4 regions of the Geodermatophilus sp. SYSU D01119 genome follow, and region 4 is predicted to be linked to each of the others. Evidence: riboswitches for the same ligand, from Rfam matches in the RefSeq annotation. Region 4 holds a riboswitch; each other region holds the start of a gene.
The links. A riboswitch is a leader RNA that binds a small molecule or an ion and turns the genes downstream of it on or off. The one in region 4 is predicted to bind cyclic di-AMP.

Region 1 (4,026 bases), on a different contig from region 4:
CCGAGAGCACCTCCATGACCCGGCCGTCGGGCGCCAGGTGGTCGTCCTCGGGCTCCCGCCGCGCCATCCACGTGCGGTCGGTGGCCTCGAGCACCGCGCCGAGCCGGTTGGAGTTGTTCTCGTCGGGCGCGAAGACGCGGAAGGTCTGCGGGTTGCCGCGCATGACGTCGCGCAGGAACTGGCCGAGCACCCGCGTGGCCTCGACCGCGCCGGTGCCGGGCTCGGGCACGGGGACGGCGTAATCGGTGAACGCGGGCATGCGCAGCGGCTGCAGGAGCAGCCCGCCGTTGGCGTGCGGGTTGGCGCTCATCCGGCGGTCGCCCTCCGGGTGGAGGTCGCGCACGGCCGGCACGGGTGCGCCGGCGTCGTCGAACAACTCCTCGGGGCGGTAGCTGCGCAGCCACTCCTCGAGCACCCGGCGGTGACCGTCGTCCTCGCGCGCGTTGGCGAAGGGCACCTGGTGCGAGCGCCACGAGCCCTCGACGCGGTGCCCGTCGACCTCCGCCGGCCCGGTCCACCCCTTGGGCGAGCGGAGCACGATCATCGGCCAGCGCGGCCGCTCCGTCACGCCGCCCTCCCGGGCCCGCCGCTGGATGTCGGCGATCTCGTCGAGGCAGCGGTCGAGCGTCGCGGCGAACTGCTGGTGCATGAGCGCCGGGTCGTCGCCCTCGACGACGTACGGCGTGTGCCCGTAGCCGCGCAGCAGGGCATCGAGCTCCTCGGGCTCGATGCGGGCCAGCACCGTCGGGTTGGCGATCTTGTAGCCGTTCAGGTGCAGGATCGGCAGCACGGCGCCGTCGCGGGCCGGGTCGACGAACTTGGTGGTGTGCCAGCTCGCGGCCAGCGGCCCGGTCTCGGCCTCGCCGTCCCCCACGACGGCGGCGACGACGAGGTCCGGGTTGTCGAAGGCGGCGCCGTAGGCGTGCACCAGGGCGTAGCCGAGCTCGCCGCCCTCGTGGATCGAGCCGGGCGTCTCGGGCGCGACGTGGCTCGGGATCCCGCCGGGGAAGCTGAACTGGGTGAACAGCCGCTTCATCCCCGGCTCGTCCTGCGACACGTCGGGGTAGACCTCGCTGTAGGTCCCCTCCAGCCAGGCCGACGCAACCGGACCCGGACCGCCGTGGCCCGGGCCCATCACGTACATGCAGTCGAGGTCGCGCGCGGCGATCGCCCGGTTGAGGTGCGCGTAGACGAAGTTCAGCCCCGGCGTGGTGCCCCAGTGGCCGAGCAGCCGCGGCTTCACGTGCTCCGGGCGCAGCGGCTCGCGCAACAGCGGGTTGTCCATGAGGTAGATCTGGCCGACCGACAGGTAGTTGGCCGCCCGCCACCAGGCGTGGATGCGGGTGAGCTCCTCCTGCCCCAGCGGCCCGGCGCCGTCGGGGGCGGTGATCTGCTCGCGCGTGCTGGCCTCGGTCACCGTCGTCCTCCCGGGGACTGGTCGCGGTCGACGCCCCCACCCTGGCGGACCTCCGGGCGCGCCGCAGGACGGCCCGGGGTGTCCGGTCGGCGAACACCGCGCGACGAGGTGCACCGGCACACCGGAACTCCCCGGTCCCCGTTGCCGGGTCCGGCGGGCCTCCCTACGGTTGCCCCGTCCGGACGGCCCTTCCCGCCCCAGCCGGGGTGATCCGCCCGGACGCCGCCGAGTCGCGGACCACCGAACGTGGCCGCGAGCCGGGGACCCACCGCGTCACCGGGGTGAGTCCCACCGCCCGGTCCTCCCGGGAGGTGGGTAGGGCGTCATCCCCGCCCGAACCCGTCAGCTGACCCGGTAGGCGGCCACGGGAGAAACGGAGAGCCGCGACACGGGGAGCGCCGTCGGCGCCTGCCCCGACGCGCCCCGCCCTCAGACACCCACGCCGCGGCCCGCGACCGACGCCGGCCGCCGCGCCTCCGGGATCCGGACCCCGACCGGCCTCCGCTCCGGCCCCGCCGTGGGCTGCCGCGCGCCGTCCCGGACCCCGTGCCCTCCCCTGCCCCGCGACGGGCGCCTGCCGAGCAGACGGCGGGACCGCGCGGGGCCCCACGACAGGAGCTCTCCTCGTCATGCGCAGAAACGTCTTCCGCCGCACGCTCACCGTCGGCACCGCGACCGTCGCGATCTGCCTGGCCGGCCAGTCGGCCGCCTCCGCCGACCGCCCCTGGGACGGCGACCGGCACGACCGGGGCGGCTGGTCCGAGCACTGGTCCGGCCGCGGGGACGCCGCCCCGGCGCCCACCGCCGCACCCGCCGCCGCACCCGCGCCCGCCGCGGCTCCCGCACCGGCCGCCGCACCCGCGCCCGCCGCCACCGCGGCCACCGCCGTCGCCGCCGTCGCGACGGACCTCACCGGCGCACCGACCCCGACGTCGACCGCCTACAGCGCCTGGGCGCCGCACGTGCGGCCGGCCGTCGCGGAGGTCGCCCAGGCCTTCGCGGTGTCCACCGTCCTGACCCGGCCCGGGCACTCCCCCACGCAGGAACTGGCCGCCGACTTCATGGTCCACGCCGACGCGGCGAAGGGGGACGCGGTCGCCAGGTACGTCATCGACAACGCCGAGCGGCTGCGCGTCGAGTACGTCATCTGGCAGCAGCGGATCTGGCTGGTCGGCGGGTCCGGCTGGCAGGCCATGGCCGACCGCGGGTCACCGACGGCCAACCACATGGACCACGTCCACGTGAGCTTCCTGCCGTGACCTCCGCCTGAGGGGGAGGCGGCCGGCGCGCTCAGCCGGCGTAGAGCGCGAAGCCGGTGACGCGCCGGCCGTCCACCTCCGGCGTCGCCATCTCGACCTGTCGCCGTGCCTGCTCCTCGACCGGGTCGTCGGACAGCGCCTCGAGGTAGCGGCGGTGCTCGGCCAGCGAGGCCACCGCCCGGTCGACGACGCCGGTGACGTCGACGGTGTGCGTCGCCCCGACCGGCGTGGAGACCGCGACCCAGCGCACGCCCCGCCACGGCTCCTGCCCGGCGAGCTCGGGGAAGATCCACTCGTTGGCGGCGTCGCCCACCGCGTCGATCACGGAGCGGCCCAGCGCCCGGTGGTCGGCGCTGTTCCAGTAGGCCGGGGCCACGCCCGGCGGCGTCCAGGTCTCGCCGAAGTGCATCGTCACCACCAGCTCCGGCCGGTGCCGGCGGATCGCCGCGGCCAGCGACCGGCGCAGCTCCAGCCCCTCGACGAGCCGGCCGTCGGGGTGCCCGAGGAACTCGACCACCGAGACGCCGACCACCGCCGCGGACGCCCGCTGCTCCCGCTCGCGCAGCGGCCCCGCCTCCCCCGGCGGCAGCCCGGCGATGCCGGCCTCCCCGCGGGTGGCCAGCACGTACCGGACGTCCCGCCCGGCGTCGGTCCACGCGGCGACGGCGGCCGCGCACCCGTACTCGACGTCGTCGGGGTGGGCGACGACCACCAGCGCCCGCTGCCAGTCGGAGGGGAACGGCTCGGGCGAGGTCACGCCCGACCCCGCGCCACCCGCAGCGCGGCGCCGATCATCGGCGCCTGCAGGGGCAGCCGGACGACGGCCGCGGCCAGCAGCGCCGGCCTCCCCCGCGCCACCCGGAAGTGGTGCAGGTGCGCCGGCACGAACGACGCCAGCAGCCCGGCCGCGGCCCAGCCCCCGGCCCGGCGGGTGGGCGGGGCGGCCAGCAGCGCGGCGGTGGCCACCTCGGCCACCCCGCTGCCGAGCACCCAGGAGCGGGCGCCGCCGAGCTCCGGGGGCACCAGCCACTCGTAGGTCCGCGGCCGCACCAGGTGCAGCACGCCGGATCCGCCGAGGGCGGCGGCCAGCCAGGTCGCCGGGGCGGGGAGGCGCATGGCGCCACCGTAGGCTCCCGCCCCGTGTCCGCCGCCGACCTGGTCATCGCCGCGGCGGTCTCGCTCCTCGCCGGCGTCATCAACTCGATCGCCGGCGGCGGGTCGCTGATCCTGTTCCCCACCCTGGTCGCGCTGGGCCTGCCCACGGTGGCGGCCAACGTGACCAACTCGGTGTCGCAGTGGCCCGGCTACCTCGGCGGGATGCTCGGCTTCCGCCGCGAGTACGCCGGCCAG
Region 2 (4,026 bases), on a different contig from region 4:
GCGCGCCTGGCGCTGGGCGGCAACCCGACGGTCCTGCTCCTGCTGTTCGTGCCGGACGAGGAGGTCGTGGTCCGCACGGAGACCGGGGCGGAGCTGGTGGCGCACGCCGACCGGTTCGTCTCGCGCCTCGCGGCCGACCGCTTCCTCGGCTACCTGCGCGCCCAGCGGGCGGCGATGACCGGCGCCCGCCCCGGCCGGGCGGAGCTCGTGGACGCGCACGGGTTCGACGTGAAGTTCGCGACGCACGCGCTGCGGCTCGGGCTGCAGGGCGTCGAGCTGCTGCGCACCGGCCGGATCACGCTGCCGGTGCCCGAGCCCGACCGCGCGTACCTGCGGCGGGTCCGCCGCGGCGAGGTGCCGCTGGCCGAGGTGGTCGCGGCGGTCGACGACGCCGAGGCGCGGCTGGTGGCGCTGCGCGACAGCCCGGCGGTGCCGCCGCTGCCCGACCGGGCCTGGGTCGACGGCTGGCTCCACCGCGCCCACCTCGCGTACTGGGCGTCGCTGTCCTGAGCCCGCCCCGGTACGACGAGGACCCCGGCCGCGGGCGGCCGGGGTCCTCGTGTCGGGCTGTCGTCAGCCGACGTAGTTCACGTGCACGTGGTCGAAGTGGTTCGCGGTGACGCCACCGCGGTCCTCCATGGCACGCCACGCGCCGTCGGGCGAGGTGAGGATGCGCTGCTCCCAGATGACGTACTCGACGCCGAGCTCGTCCCAGTGGTCCACGTGGTACTGCGCGATGGCGTCGCCGAGGGCGGCGTCGCTCATGACCATGTAGTCCAGGGCCTTGCCCGAGGGGTGGCCGTCGGGGTCGACGGCGCTGGGCCGGGTGCCGCCGAGGGTGATGTCGCCGGCGCCGGGGACGGCGCTGACGACGGCGTTCGCGGCCGCCTGCACCGCGGCGTGGATCGGCCCGGAGCTGTTGGTGATGGTGGCGACGGCGGCGACCGGGGCGGGCGCCGCGGCGACCTCGGGGGCGGCCTCGGCGAGCGGGGCGACCTCGCCGGCGGGCGCGGACTCCCCGGCGTTCGAGCCACCGGCGGGGGCCTCGGCCGGGGCGGGGCTCTGGGCGGGGGTCTCGGCCGGCGCCTCGGCGGCGGGGGCGGCGGGCGCGGCGGCCGGGGCCGCCCCGCTCACCGCGAACACCTGACCCGGGAAGATCAGGTTCGGGTTGCTGCCGATGACGTCGACGTTGCGCTCGTACAGTTCCCGCCAGCTCTGGGCGTGGGCGGCGGCGATCTCGGCGACGGTGTCGCCCCAGCGGACGGTGTAGTCCTCGGTGTCGGCCTCGACCGAGGCAGCCTCGGCCGGCGCGGCCTCGGCAGGCGCGGCCTCGGCAGGCGCGGCGGTGGCGGCCTCCGGCGCGGGGGCGGCCTCCGGCACGGGGGCAGCCTCCGGCGCCGGGGCCTCGGCGGCGGGCGCAGCCGGGGCGGCGGGCGCGGCCGGGGCGGCGGGCGCCTCGGCGGCGGCCGCGGTGGTGCCGTCGGCCAGGTACTTCCCGCAGGACGGCCAGGCGCCGATGCCCTGCCCGGCGAGGACCGCCTCGGCGATCTCGACCTGCTGGGCCGGGGTGGCGAGGTCGGCGCGCGGGGCGAGCTCGGTGCCGCCGAACGCGGCCCAGGTGGACTGGCTGAACTGCAGGCCGCCGTAGTAGCCGTTGCCGGTGTTGATCGACCAGTTGCCGCTCGACTCGCACTGGGCGACACCGGACCAGTCGTGGCCGGTGGAGGCGGAGGCGGGCGAACTGAGGACGCCCAGACCGACGACGGTGGCGCCGGCGGCGACAGGGGCCTTGGCGATGACCTTCTTGGTGCGGACGTAACGGGGTGCGCGGTGCTTGGACATGGTGATGATCTCCCGATCACCGCCGGCGAGGTGAGCTGTCGGGTTCGGGCGATCGGTGCCCGGCCGCGGGACGCGGCTTCACCCCGGAGACGCGTTCAGGTCAGGCCCCCGTAGGCCGTCACGCGCCGGAAGTGGGTCCCCCACCCCTGCCCTGGGAGTTGACGTGAGCGACCGGTGGGCAGGGTTTGGCGGACCGGGCGCCGCGCTCCTGTTTGCTGAGCGCGACCGAAACGTTACATACCGCTTTGGTAACTGTCGTCGTGTTGACACTCACAGTGGACGGCGTCCGGCGTGTCGGTCATCCGTCGTGTACCCGGGCGCGAGCGATCGGTCAGCGCCTCCGTCGCGTGACGAGCGCGCAGCTCACGCAGCAGGTCGTCGGTGACCTCGACCCCGGCCCCCGCCGCGGCGGGCACGTCCCGGGAGTACTGCTCGTAGCCCGGGGGTGTGTAGGGACACAGCGCCCGGACCTCCACCGCGCCCCCGTCGCGGAACCCGTGCAGCGCCCCGCGCGGCGCGTGTGCGAGGTCACCCGGCCGCAGCACCGCCTCGCCGTCGTCGGTGGACACCGTCAGCTCCCCGGCGAGGACGACGAAGGTCTCGTCGTGGGCGTGGTGCACGTGCGGCCGCGCGCCCACCACGCCAGGCGGCACGGCGAACTCCTCGACACCCAGGCGGCCGCCGGTGCCGGCGCCGGTCAGGGCGACCGGTGCAGCACGCCCGCCGCCGGGACCACCTCCCCCTGGCCGGCGCGGACCACGACGGCGCGAGGGACGACGGCGCGGGGAACGGCCTCCTCAGCCACCGGCGAGCGCCCCGGAGGCCGCCTCCCGCAGGGCGACGGCGAGGCCCGCCTCCGCGCGCTGGTCGGTGCGGACGACGACCACCCGCGGCCCGCCCAGCGCCAGCGCCCCCGGCAGCTCACCCGCGGCGGTCACGGCGGTGGCCTCCCAGCCCAGGGCCCGGGCGACGGCGACCAGGTCACGCCCGTGCGGCGTGCCGAACACCCGCCGGTAGTCGCGCTCGTACGCGGGCCTGCCCGGCTCGAGCTGGGCGAAGATCCCGCCGCCGTCGTTGTCCGGGACGACCACGGTGAGGTCCGGCCGCGCCTCGCCCTCGCCGGTCAGCAGGCCCTGGAGGTCGTGCAGGAAGGTCAGGTCGCCCATGAGCGCGACCGCGGGGCCGCCGTGCACCAGCGCCGCCCCGATCGCCGTGGAGATCGTCCCGTCGATACCCGCCACGCCCCGGTTGGCCAGCACCGCCACGTCCCCGCGCGGCACGGCGAGCCGGTCGACGTCGCGCACCGGCGTCGAGGAGCCGAGCACCAGCAGGGCGCCGGCGGGCAGCGCGGCGACGACGTCGCGGGCCAGCCGCGCGGCGGTCAGGCCGGGCGCGTCGTCGAGCAGCGCGTCCACGGCCGCGCCCACCCGCCCCGCGGCGGCCCACCAGGCGGCCGCCCACGCGGGGTCGGCCGGCGGCCCGGACGGCGGCACAGCTCGGGTGACCGAGGTGCTGGAGCGGGCGGGGTCGGGCCAGCGCGGGCCGGTCACCACCGTCTCCACCCGCACGCGCGGGTCGGCCAGCAGCGCCGACACCGGCCGGGACAGGGTCGGCCGCCCGACCACGACCACCCGCGCGGGCCGGTGCTCCGCCAGCCAGTCCGGCGCACCGAGCAGCAGTGCCCCGCCGCGCACGGCGTCGCCGGTCCACGCGCCCCCGCTGGGCTCGGCCACCACCGGCCAGCCCGCGGCCGCGGCGCCGTCGGCCCAGGCCCGGCCGGAAGCGGACGGCCCGTCGCCGGCGACCACCAGCGTGCGCGGGGCGTCGGGCAGCGGGTCCCCGCCGGCCGGCGCGCCCGCCCCGCCGGTCCACGGCCCGCCGTCGTCGCGCCCGGCCCAGGGCCCCGCGAGCGGGCCGGGCTCCTCCTCGGGCAGCAGCGGGTCCCGCAGCGGCAGGTCGAGCTGCACCGGGCCGGGGTCGCCGGACATGGCGCCGGTGGCGGCGAGCAGGGCGCGGGAGACGACCGAGCGCCAGTAGCGGTTCTGCGCGGCCTCGCGGCCGGCCTCGGGCACCCCGACATCGGCCGCCCAGCGCACCGCGCCGCCGTAGAGGCCCGGCTGCTCGATCGTCTGGTTGGCGCCGGTCGAGCGCAGCTCCGGCGGCCGGTCGGCGGTCAGCGCGAGC
Region 3 (4,026 bases), on a different contig from region 4:
GCGGGGTGGTCGCGCACGAGGGCGTCGGCGGCCCCGCGCACCTGCCCGGCGTCGGCGAGGTCGGCGACGACGGTGTCCACCGTGCGCGCCGGGGAGGCGGCCCGCACCGAGGCCGCGACGCGCTCGAGCCGGTCGCCGTCGCGGTCGAGCAGGACGAGGTCGGTGCCGCGGGCGGCGAGCTGCGGCGCCAGGGCCGCGCCGATGCCGCTGGCGGCTCCGGTGACGACGGCGGTGCCGCTGAAGTCGAAGGGGCGCACGCCGCGGACGCTAGCCGCAGCGGGTCAGGGCAGCCGCCAGACGGTGGTGCGGCGCAGCCCCGGACCCTCGGTCTCGGGGACGTCGAGGGCGAGCACCGGCTCGAGCCGCTCGTGCGGGAGGTAGGGGCGGCCGGGGTCGCCGACCAGCACCTCGCAGCCCCGGGCGCGGGCCCGGTCGAGGAAGGGCAGCACCCGCTCGGTCATCTCGCGGTCGTAGCAGACGTCGCCGGCCAGGACGACGTCGACGGCGGGCGGCTCGCGGTCGAGCACGTCGCCGGTGACGCTGATGCCGGCCACCCCGTTGAGACCCGCGTTGACGCCGACCGCCGTCCGGGAGAACGGGTCGACGTCGCTGGCGAGCACGTGGCGGGCGCCGGCGAGCACGGCGGCGACGGCGACCAGGCCGCTGCCCGACCCGAGGTCGAGCACGCGCCGGCCGGCCAGCGGCACCGCGCCGTCGAGCACCGCGCGGGCCAGCGCCTGGCCGCCGGGCCAGGCGGCCGCCCAGAACGGCGGCGCCTCACCGGCGCCGCCGGCGGCGTCCTCCATGGCCTCCCAGAGGGCGACGACGTCGTCGGCGACGTGCAGCCGCACCTCCGGGACCAGCGACGGACGCCGGACCTGGGTGTGCGCACGGACGAACCCCGCGGGCACGACCCGGGTACCGGCCTCCGTCACCGTGCCGGTCAGTACCAGCCGGTCGACTGGGAGTGCGCCCAGGCCGCGCACGGGGAGCCGTAGCGCTCCTCGATGTAGATCAGGCCCGCGTCGATCTGCCGGTAGCCGTCGGAGGTCTTGGCGATGCCGGTGCTGGCCCAGGTGGAGTCGAGGAACTGCGGGATCCCGTAGGCGGTGCTGCTCGGGTTCTGCGCGTTGGGGTTCCAGCCGCTCTCCTTGCCCCACAGGCTCTCGAGGCAGGAGAACTGCTCGCCGCTGCCGACCTTGCTCATCGCGTACTCCTTGAAGGAGCCGCGGGCGGCCGGGGCGGCGGAGGCGGCCGGCGCCGGGGCGGCGGCGGAGGTCGACTGCTGCTGCGCGGCGGCCGCGGCGGCGGCCTGCTCGGCGGCGGCGGCCTCGGCCGCGCGGGCGGCCTCCTCGGCGGCGCGGCGGGCGGCCTCCTGCTCGGCGGCGATCCGCGCGGCCTCCTCGGCGGCGCGGCGGTCGAGCTCGGCCTGGTCGGCGGCGGCCTGCGCCTGGGCGGCGGTGGTCTCCTCGGCCGAGCGCTGACTGCGCGAGGCGGCGAGGTCCTCCAGCGGCGCGAGGTCGGTCTGCTCGACCACGGTCGCGGAGCCGGCCGGCTGCTGCGGGATGCCGAGCTGCTCGGCCACGCTCACCGAGGCGCTGACGGTCTCGGTGCCGGCGGAGGCGGCGGGGCTGCTGGCGGACAGCACGCCGACGACGAGCGCGCCGGCGGCCGCGGCGCCGAGCAGCAGCGCGGGGCGGCGGGGGCCCATCGGCGGGGAGCTGCGGCGGGCCCGGCGGGCCCTCGCGGGCCGGACGGCGTCGAGGACGGCGGTGTCGGTGCTCTCGGTGACGGACTCGACGGCGGTGCTGTCGACGGCGGAGGCCTCGACGGTCGCGGGGGCGTCGGCGGCGGCGGTGCGGGTACGGGAACGCATGAGGGGGTGGGTGCTCCGAGGGAGAGTGCGCGGCAGCCCCGGTCAGGGGCGGCGCTGCGCGGTCTGGCGGATGTCGCGGTCCACGGGTCCCGGCGGCGGGGCGCCGGTGGCAGGCAGGTGGGAGCCGGCGTCAGGCGGACGCGGGGGCGCGCATCGCGCGCGCGGCTGCACCTGCGGGCCGGGGAGGCCCGGAGGCGGGCATGCGGAGACTCTCCGTTCCTTCCGGAAGCCGCCTACCGGGTTAGCTGACGGGTTCGGGCGGGAAGAAGCCCTACGCACCAGGCGAGCGGGTGCTCGCCGGGGTGCGATTCACCCCAGGACTGCGGTGGGTCCCCGGCTCGCGCCCACGGGTGCGGACACGACTCGGCGGCGTCCGGTCAGGCTCCCCGGGTGGGGACGAGACGACCGACCGGACGCGGCCACGGTAGGCGTCGTTACCGGTCCGTGACAACACGGGACCGGAGATGCCGGTGGGACGGCCGAGGCCGGCGGGGTCCCGCGGGACCCCGCCGGACGGGCGTCCGCGCCGGTCAGGAGGCCGCCGCGACCTCGGGCCGGCTGCCGCCCTGCAGCACCGTGAGCTGCGACGCACCGCCGTCGGCGGCGGCGGTGCCGTCCGCGGGGGCGGCCGGGCCGTCCGCGGCGGCGGACTCGCGGCGGTCGGCGAGGACGGCGACGTCGCCGGGCAGCGCCCCGGCCACGACGGCGAGCGCCTCGTCGAGCTGGCCGGTCAGCCGGCGCAGCCACTCGCGGGCCTGCTCGCACCGCGCGTACAGCGGGGCGAGCTCGGACTCCAGCGCGCGGCGCCGCTCGAGCGCCTCGGCGTCGGCCCGGGCACGCGCCTCGGCGGCCTCCCGGTCCAGCCGGTCGCGCTCCTCGGCGGCCGCGCGGCGCAGGCCGTCGGCCTCCCGCCGGGCCGCCTCGAGGACGGCCGCGGCCTCCGACCGGGTCTGCTCGCGCAACGCCGCGACCGCCTCGCGCATCTCCGCGACGCCCGACAGGCGGGCCGCGGCCTCGGTCCGCGCGTCGTCGAGGACCTGCCGGGCCTCCTCCTCGGCGGCGGCCGTCAGCGCCGCGGCCTCGCGCTCGGCCCGCTCGTACAGAGCCCGCGCCTCCTCGGGCCCGGGCGCGGCGTCGCGCTCGCGGACGAGCGAGGACAGCCGGGCGCGCGCCGCCTGCAGGTCGGCCGAGACGGCGGCGTAGCGGGTGAGCAGGTGGTCGTTCTCGCGGCGCAGGACGAGCACCTCGGTCTCGGCCCAGTCCACGTACGCGTCGACCTGCATGCGGTCGTAGCCGCGGACGGCGCCGGTGAACACCGGAGCCGTGCCGAGCAGGCCGTCCAGGCCACCGCCCGGCCGGGGCCCGGCCCCGTCCTCCGCCCGCTGCTGGGCGGTGCCCTGATCCTGCTGCGCCATCCCGGTTCCCCCTCGGTGCGCGTCCGACCCGGCCCGTCCCGGCGGACCGGAGACGGTGATCACAGGCTCCCACCGCCGGGAGCCGGCGGGCCGGGCCCGGGAGGGCCCTGCGGACGGCTGCGGAGTGGGGACATCCGGCCGTGCCGGACCGGTCACCGAACGCGACGGGAAGGTCACGGCACGGTCACGCGCACCTGGGGAATGCCTGCGGGCGCACGGCGTTGCAGACGGTACCGTAGTTGCGCTCTCAACTAGATGGAGGACGAGATGCAGTTCGGGATCTTCACGGTCAGCGACATCACGACCGACCCCACGACCGGCCGCACGCCCAGCGAGGCGCAGCGGATCCAGGACGTGGTCACCATCGCGAAGAAGGCCGAGGAGGTCGGGCTCGACGTCTTCGCCCTGGGCGAGCACCACAACCCGCCGTTCTTCTCGTCCTCCCCCACCACCACGCTGGCCTACATCGCCGCGCAGACCAGCCGGCTGCAGCTGTCGACGTCGACGACGCTGATCACCACCAACGACCCGGTGAAGATCGCCGAGGACTACGCGATGCTGCAGCACCTCGCCGGCGGCCGCGTCGACCTGATGATGGGCCGCGGCAACACCGGCCCGGTCTACCCGTGGTTCGGCCAGGACATCCGCAACGGCATCCCGCTGGCGGTCGAGAACTACGCGCTGCTGCGCCGGCTGTGGGACGAGGACGTCGTCGACTGGTCCGGCCGGTTCCGC
Region 4 (4,026 bases):
CGGCCGACGCCGTCGGCGGGCGGGTCGTGCGGGTGGCCGAGGGCGGCGAGATCGTCGACGCCGTCGCCGCGCCCGAGGGGCTGGGCGTCTACGCCTGCATGCTCGGCGGCGAGGACGGCCGGACGCTGCTCATGTGCGCGGCGCCGGACTTCTACGAGCACAACCGCGCGCCGGTGCGCGAGGCGGTGCTGCTCGCGACCGAGGTCGACGTCCCGCACGCCGGCCGGCCCTGAGACGCACCGGGCGGGGACGGCCGCGTGCCGTCCCCGTCCGGTGGTCAGCCGCCGACTAGGGGCAGAGCTCCTCGAGCTTGACGACGCCGAGGTCGATGGCGCCCTCGACGTTCCCGGTGACCCGCTGACCGGGCGCGATGTTCTGGGTGCAGACCCTCCAGTTCGCGTCCATGACCTGGTTGCGGGAGCCGAGCAGGTCGTGGGACAGGCTCAGGAAGACGCCGTTGGTCTGGATCAGGTCCTGGGCGTCCTGCAGCGTCATGCCCACGACGGCGGGCATGGCGAAGTCGACGACGGGCGCGGGCGGCGGCGTCACCTGCGGCGTGGGGGCAGGCGCCACCGCGGGCTCGGGAGCCGGCGTCGGTGCCGGCGTCGTCGGGGCCGCCGCGGAGGACGTCGCCGGGGCCGACGGGGTGGAGGTGGGCGCGGGCAGGCCCGTCTCGCCGTCGTCCCCGCAGCCGGCGAGGAGCAGCCCCGCGGCGAGCAGGACGGGGAGGGCGCCGAGACGGCGGCGGGCGGAGGACTGGTTCAACGGACACCCCGTGGTGGTCGTGCGGACGCGCGCCGGCAGCGCCTCCCGGGGAGGTCGGCGCCGGTGCCGCGATGGGTACGCCGGCGAGGGTCACACGGGGACGGGGCGCCGTCCGGGACGTCGGGACTGAGCCGTCTCGGAACCGCAACGTGCCGTCTCAGCGGCCCCGGACGCACCGCGGCCCCCGTCCCGAGGTGGGACGGGGGCCGCGAGCGGGTCAGCGGTCAGTAGGCGCGGCCGGAGCCGCCCTTCTTCTGCTGCTTGGCCTGGAAGTCGCGGACGAACTGCTTGATCTTCGCCTGGTTCTGCGGCTTCTTCAGCTCCTGCACGACCTTCGCGGCGACGCCGGAGGCGATGAGGTTCCTCATCATGCCCATGGGGTGCTCCTCTCTCTCGATCCCCTCCCCGTTGCCCCGTCAACGCGCGCGGCAACCACGGCGTCCCCGGCGGGCCTGCCCCGGCTGAGGGTGGGGAGCCGCTGACGCGCTGTTCGGACGCACCGCGCCCTCCTTTCTTCCGGGGCGCGGCGTGTCACCGCGCGTCCGGCCCCGGCGTGCCGGGGCGTCCCGGCGGCGTCGGCCGTGGTGGCGGTGGCGTGTCGGATCCCGAGCCGGAGTCAAGTCGGCGGCGAGGGGTCGGGCGTGGCGTCCTCCGCGGGCGGTTGTGACGGTCCGGGGCCCTCCCTACCGTTCCGCCTGGTTCCGGCCGGGCCCTCGTCACGAACCCGAGTGACACCCGTCGGACCACGCCGAACCGGACGCCGGCAGCCAGCCGCCCTCCGGACCGGGGACCCATCGAGTCCCAGGGGTGAAGCGCGACCTCTCGCGCCGGGCGACTCCCCCGCCCGAACCCGTCAGCTAACCCGGTAGGCGACCGTGGAGAACAGGAGAACCGTCGTCCATGACGACTGCACGCACGCCCCTCGCCCGTCGCTCGTTCCGCGGCATCGCCGTCGCGGCCATCGCCGGAGCCGGCATCGCGCTCTCGCCCCTCCCGGCCTCGGCTGCCGCAGGCGGCGGCGGTGGTGGCGGGGTCGTGGCGGCGGCCCCGGTGGCCGCTGCCAACGGCGTCGCCCAGGCGGCCGTCGACACCGCGCTCGCCCAGCGCGGCGACATGTACCAGTACGGCGCGACCGGCCCCGACCGGTTCGACTGCTCCGGGCTGACCAGCTTCGCCTACCGCGCGGCCGGCGTGGAGATCCCCCGCACCTCGCGGGCCCAGTCGACGTTCGGCACCCCGGTGGCGAAGTCCGACCTCAAGCCCGGTGACCTGGTGTTCTTCTACAGCCCGGTCTCGCACGTGGGCATGTACATCGGCAACGGCCAGATGGTGCACGCGTCCACCGCCGGCAAGCCGGTCGCGGTCGTGGACCTCGACTCCATGACCGGCTACCAGGGCGCCCGCCGGATCGCCTGACGGACCGACGGCGCCCCGGTTCCCGCCGACCGGGGCGCCGCCGCCGGGCCGGTGGAGGGGCCTTCGTAGCGCTATTGGCCCTTCCCGGGCCTGCTCAGTGGGTGACGCCGAGGTGGCGCTCGGCGCAGCGCGTGCACAGGCCGGTGTTGTCGTGCACGTGCTCGCGGGCGTTGACCTCGCGGCACACCGGGCACCAGCGGAAGGTCCGACGACGACGGCGGGCGACCTCCTCCGCCGCCTCGGCCAGCACCGCCCGCTCGTAGACGACCTCGTCGGAGCTGAAGCCGCGCTCGGCCGCGAACTCCCACACCAGCTCGTCGCCCGACCACCGCGGCTCGGGACGGGCCAGCGTGAAGCCGAACCCGTCCCAGCCGACGGCCACCTGCACCGGGTGCCCGCTGACGAACCACCGCTCGTGCGGCGGCCCGGCGACCTCCGTCCAGCCGTCGCCGAGCGCCCGCACCAGGACGTCGGCGCCGACGCCGAGCAGGGCGGCCAGCTCCGCGGTGTCAGACACCGGCCAGCTCGGCCAGCCGGCACATGGCGTTGACCTGCCGCAGCTGCTCCGGCGTCCGCACCTGCGCGTCGAGCAGCAGCGGGCTCATCACCACGACCGCCAGCGCCTTCGCCCGCGACACCGCCACGTTGAGCCGGTTGAGGTCGTACAGGAACGACACCCCGCGCGGCGCCTCGTCTGCCGAGGTCGACGTCGTCGAGTACACGACCACCGGCGCCTCCTGCCCCTGGAACCGGTCGACAGTGCCCACCCGCGCGCCGTCGGGCAGCAGCGAGCGGATCAGCGCCACCTGGTTGTTGTACGGCGCGACGACGAGCACGTCGTCCGGGCCGATCGGCCGCTCTGTCCCCTCGGCGTCAACCCAGCCGACGCCCTGCAGCGACCGCCAGACGGAGGCCACCTCGGCGGCCTCCTCCATGGACGACGCGGCCGCCGGCACCGTGTGCGCCACCGAGCGCACCGCCAGCCCGCTACCCGACACCAGCCCGCCCGGCCGCACGGTGATCCGCTCGCGCAGCGCCGCCGACTCCAGCCGGCCCTCGTACGCCAGGTCCGACACGAACCGCGTCAGCGCCGGGTGCATCCGGTAGGTCGTGTCGAGGAAGATGCCGCGGCCCTCGGGCACGGTCGGGTGCCCCTCGAGCAGGTGCTCCAGCGCCGACAGCCCCGAGTCGCCCGGGTGCACGCCCTGCGAGGGCTGCGCGAGCTGCTGCGGGTCGCCGAGCAGCACCAGCGACTTGCCCGCCCGCGCCACCGCCACGGCGTTGGCCAGCGAGAACTGCCCCGCCTCGTCGACGACGAGCACGTCGACGGCCTCGGCGAGGTCGGGCTGCGTCCAGAACCACGCCGTCCCGCCGACCAGCCGCACGTCGCCGTCGACGAGCCGCCGGGCGACGTCCTTGCCGTCCTTCGACCACTCGACGCCGGGGGCGCCGCACGCCTGGTGCTCGTCGCACTTCTGCAGCGCGGGCCGGTCGACCGCCGACAGCACGTTGCCGATGACCGCGTGCGAGGTGGCCGTGACGCCGACCTTCTTGCCAGCGTCGAGCAGCGCGCGGATGAGCATCGACGCCGCCCTTGTCTTGCCGCTGCCGGGCGGGCCCTGGACGGCGAGCACCTCGCCGTCGAGCCGCAGCCCGATCCGGACGACGGCGTCGCCGGCCTGCTCGTCGGGGCGACGGCGGCAGTCGGCCGGAACCCGCCGCTCCAGCAACGCCTGCCCGAGGCACGGCGTGCCGGCGAGGACGTCGTCGGCGGTGGCGGTGATGGCGGCGCGCATGCCCTTGTCGTCGAGCGGCCCGCTGGGCCCGAGCCCGCGCGGCGTCGCC

Region 1: it holds a riboswitch for cyclic di-AMP, as region 4 does, so the genes downstream of both, ACI79X_RS16645 (hypothetical protein) here and ACI79X_RS19390 (C40 family peptidase) in region 4, are expected to answer to the same signal.
Region 2: it holds a riboswitch for cyclic di-AMP, as region 4 does, so the genes downstream of both, ACI79X_RS09465 (transglycosylase family protein) here and ACI79X_RS19390 (C40 family peptidase) in region 4, are expected to answer to the same signal.
Region 3: it holds a riboswitch for cyclic di-AMP, as region 4 does, so the genes downstream of both, ACI79X_RS05235 (aggregation-promoting factor C-terminal-like domain-containing protein) here and ACI79X_RS19390 (C40 family peptidase) in region 4, are expected to answer to the same signal.

The regions. Positions count from the first base shown of each region.
Region 1 is NZ_JBJGYL010000022.1:49,261-53,286, reverse strand. It holds gene ACI79X_RS16650 (phosphoketolase family protein) at 1-1,417, opposite strand, end outside; cyclic di-AMP (ydaO/yuaA leader) riboswitch at 1,646-1,793, shown strand; gene ACI79X_RS16645 (hypothetical protein) at 2,047-2,676, shown strand; gene ACI79X_RS16640 (PIG-L deacetylase family protein) at 2,708-3,433, opposite strand; gene ACI79X_RS16635 (DoxX family protein) at 3,430-3,792, opposite strand; gene ACI79X_RS16630 (sulfite exporter TauE/SafE family protein) at 3,817-4,026, shown strand, end outside.
Region 2 is NZ_JBJGYL010000009.1:115,629-119,654, forward strand. It holds gene ACI79X_RS09460 (nucleotidyltransferase domain-containing protein) at 1-510, shown strand, start outside; gene ACI79X_RS09465 (transglycosylase family protein) at 574-1,842, opposite strand; cyclic di-AMP (ydaO/yuaA leader) riboswitch at 1,847-2,016, opposite strand; gene ACI79X_RS09470 (cupin domain-containing protein) at 2,076-2,495, opposite strand; gene menD (2-succinyl-5-enolpyruvyl-6-hydroxy-3-cyclohexene-1-carboxylic-acid synthase) at 2,640-4,026, opposite strand, start outside.
Region 3 is NZ_JBJGYL010000005.1:81,413-85,438, reverse strand. It holds gene ACI79X_RS05245 (SDR family NAD(P)-dependent oxidoreductase) at 1-257, opposite strand, end outside; gene ACI79X_RS05240 (class I SAM-dependent methyltransferase) at 282-935, opposite strand; gene ACI79X_RS05235 (aggregation-promoting factor C-terminal-like domain-containing protein) at 944-1,876, opposite strand; cyclic di-AMP (ydaO/yuaA leader) riboswitch at 2,091-2,255, opposite strand; gene ACI79X_RS05230 (DivIVA domain-containing protein) at 2,407-3,291, opposite strand; gene ACI79X_RS05225 (LLM class flavin-dependent oxidoreductase) at 3,559-4,026, shown strand, end outside.
Region 4 is NZ_JBJGYL010000029.1:29,380-33,405, forward strand. It holds gene ACI79X_RS19375 (SMP-30/gluconolactonase/LRE family protein) at 1-233, shown strand, start outside; gene ACI79X_RS19380 (hypothetical protein) at 289-765, opposite strand; gene ACI79X_RS19385 (hypothetical protein) at 990-1,142, opposite strand; cyclic di-AMP (ydaO/yuaA leader) riboswitch at 1,502-1,653, shown strand; gene ACI79X_RS19390 (C40 family peptidase) at 1,666-2,181, shown strand; gene ACI79X_RS19395 (hypothetical protein) at 2,276-2,698, opposite strand; gene ACI79X_RS19400 (TM0106 family RecB-like putative nuclease) at 2,691-4,026, opposite strand, start outside.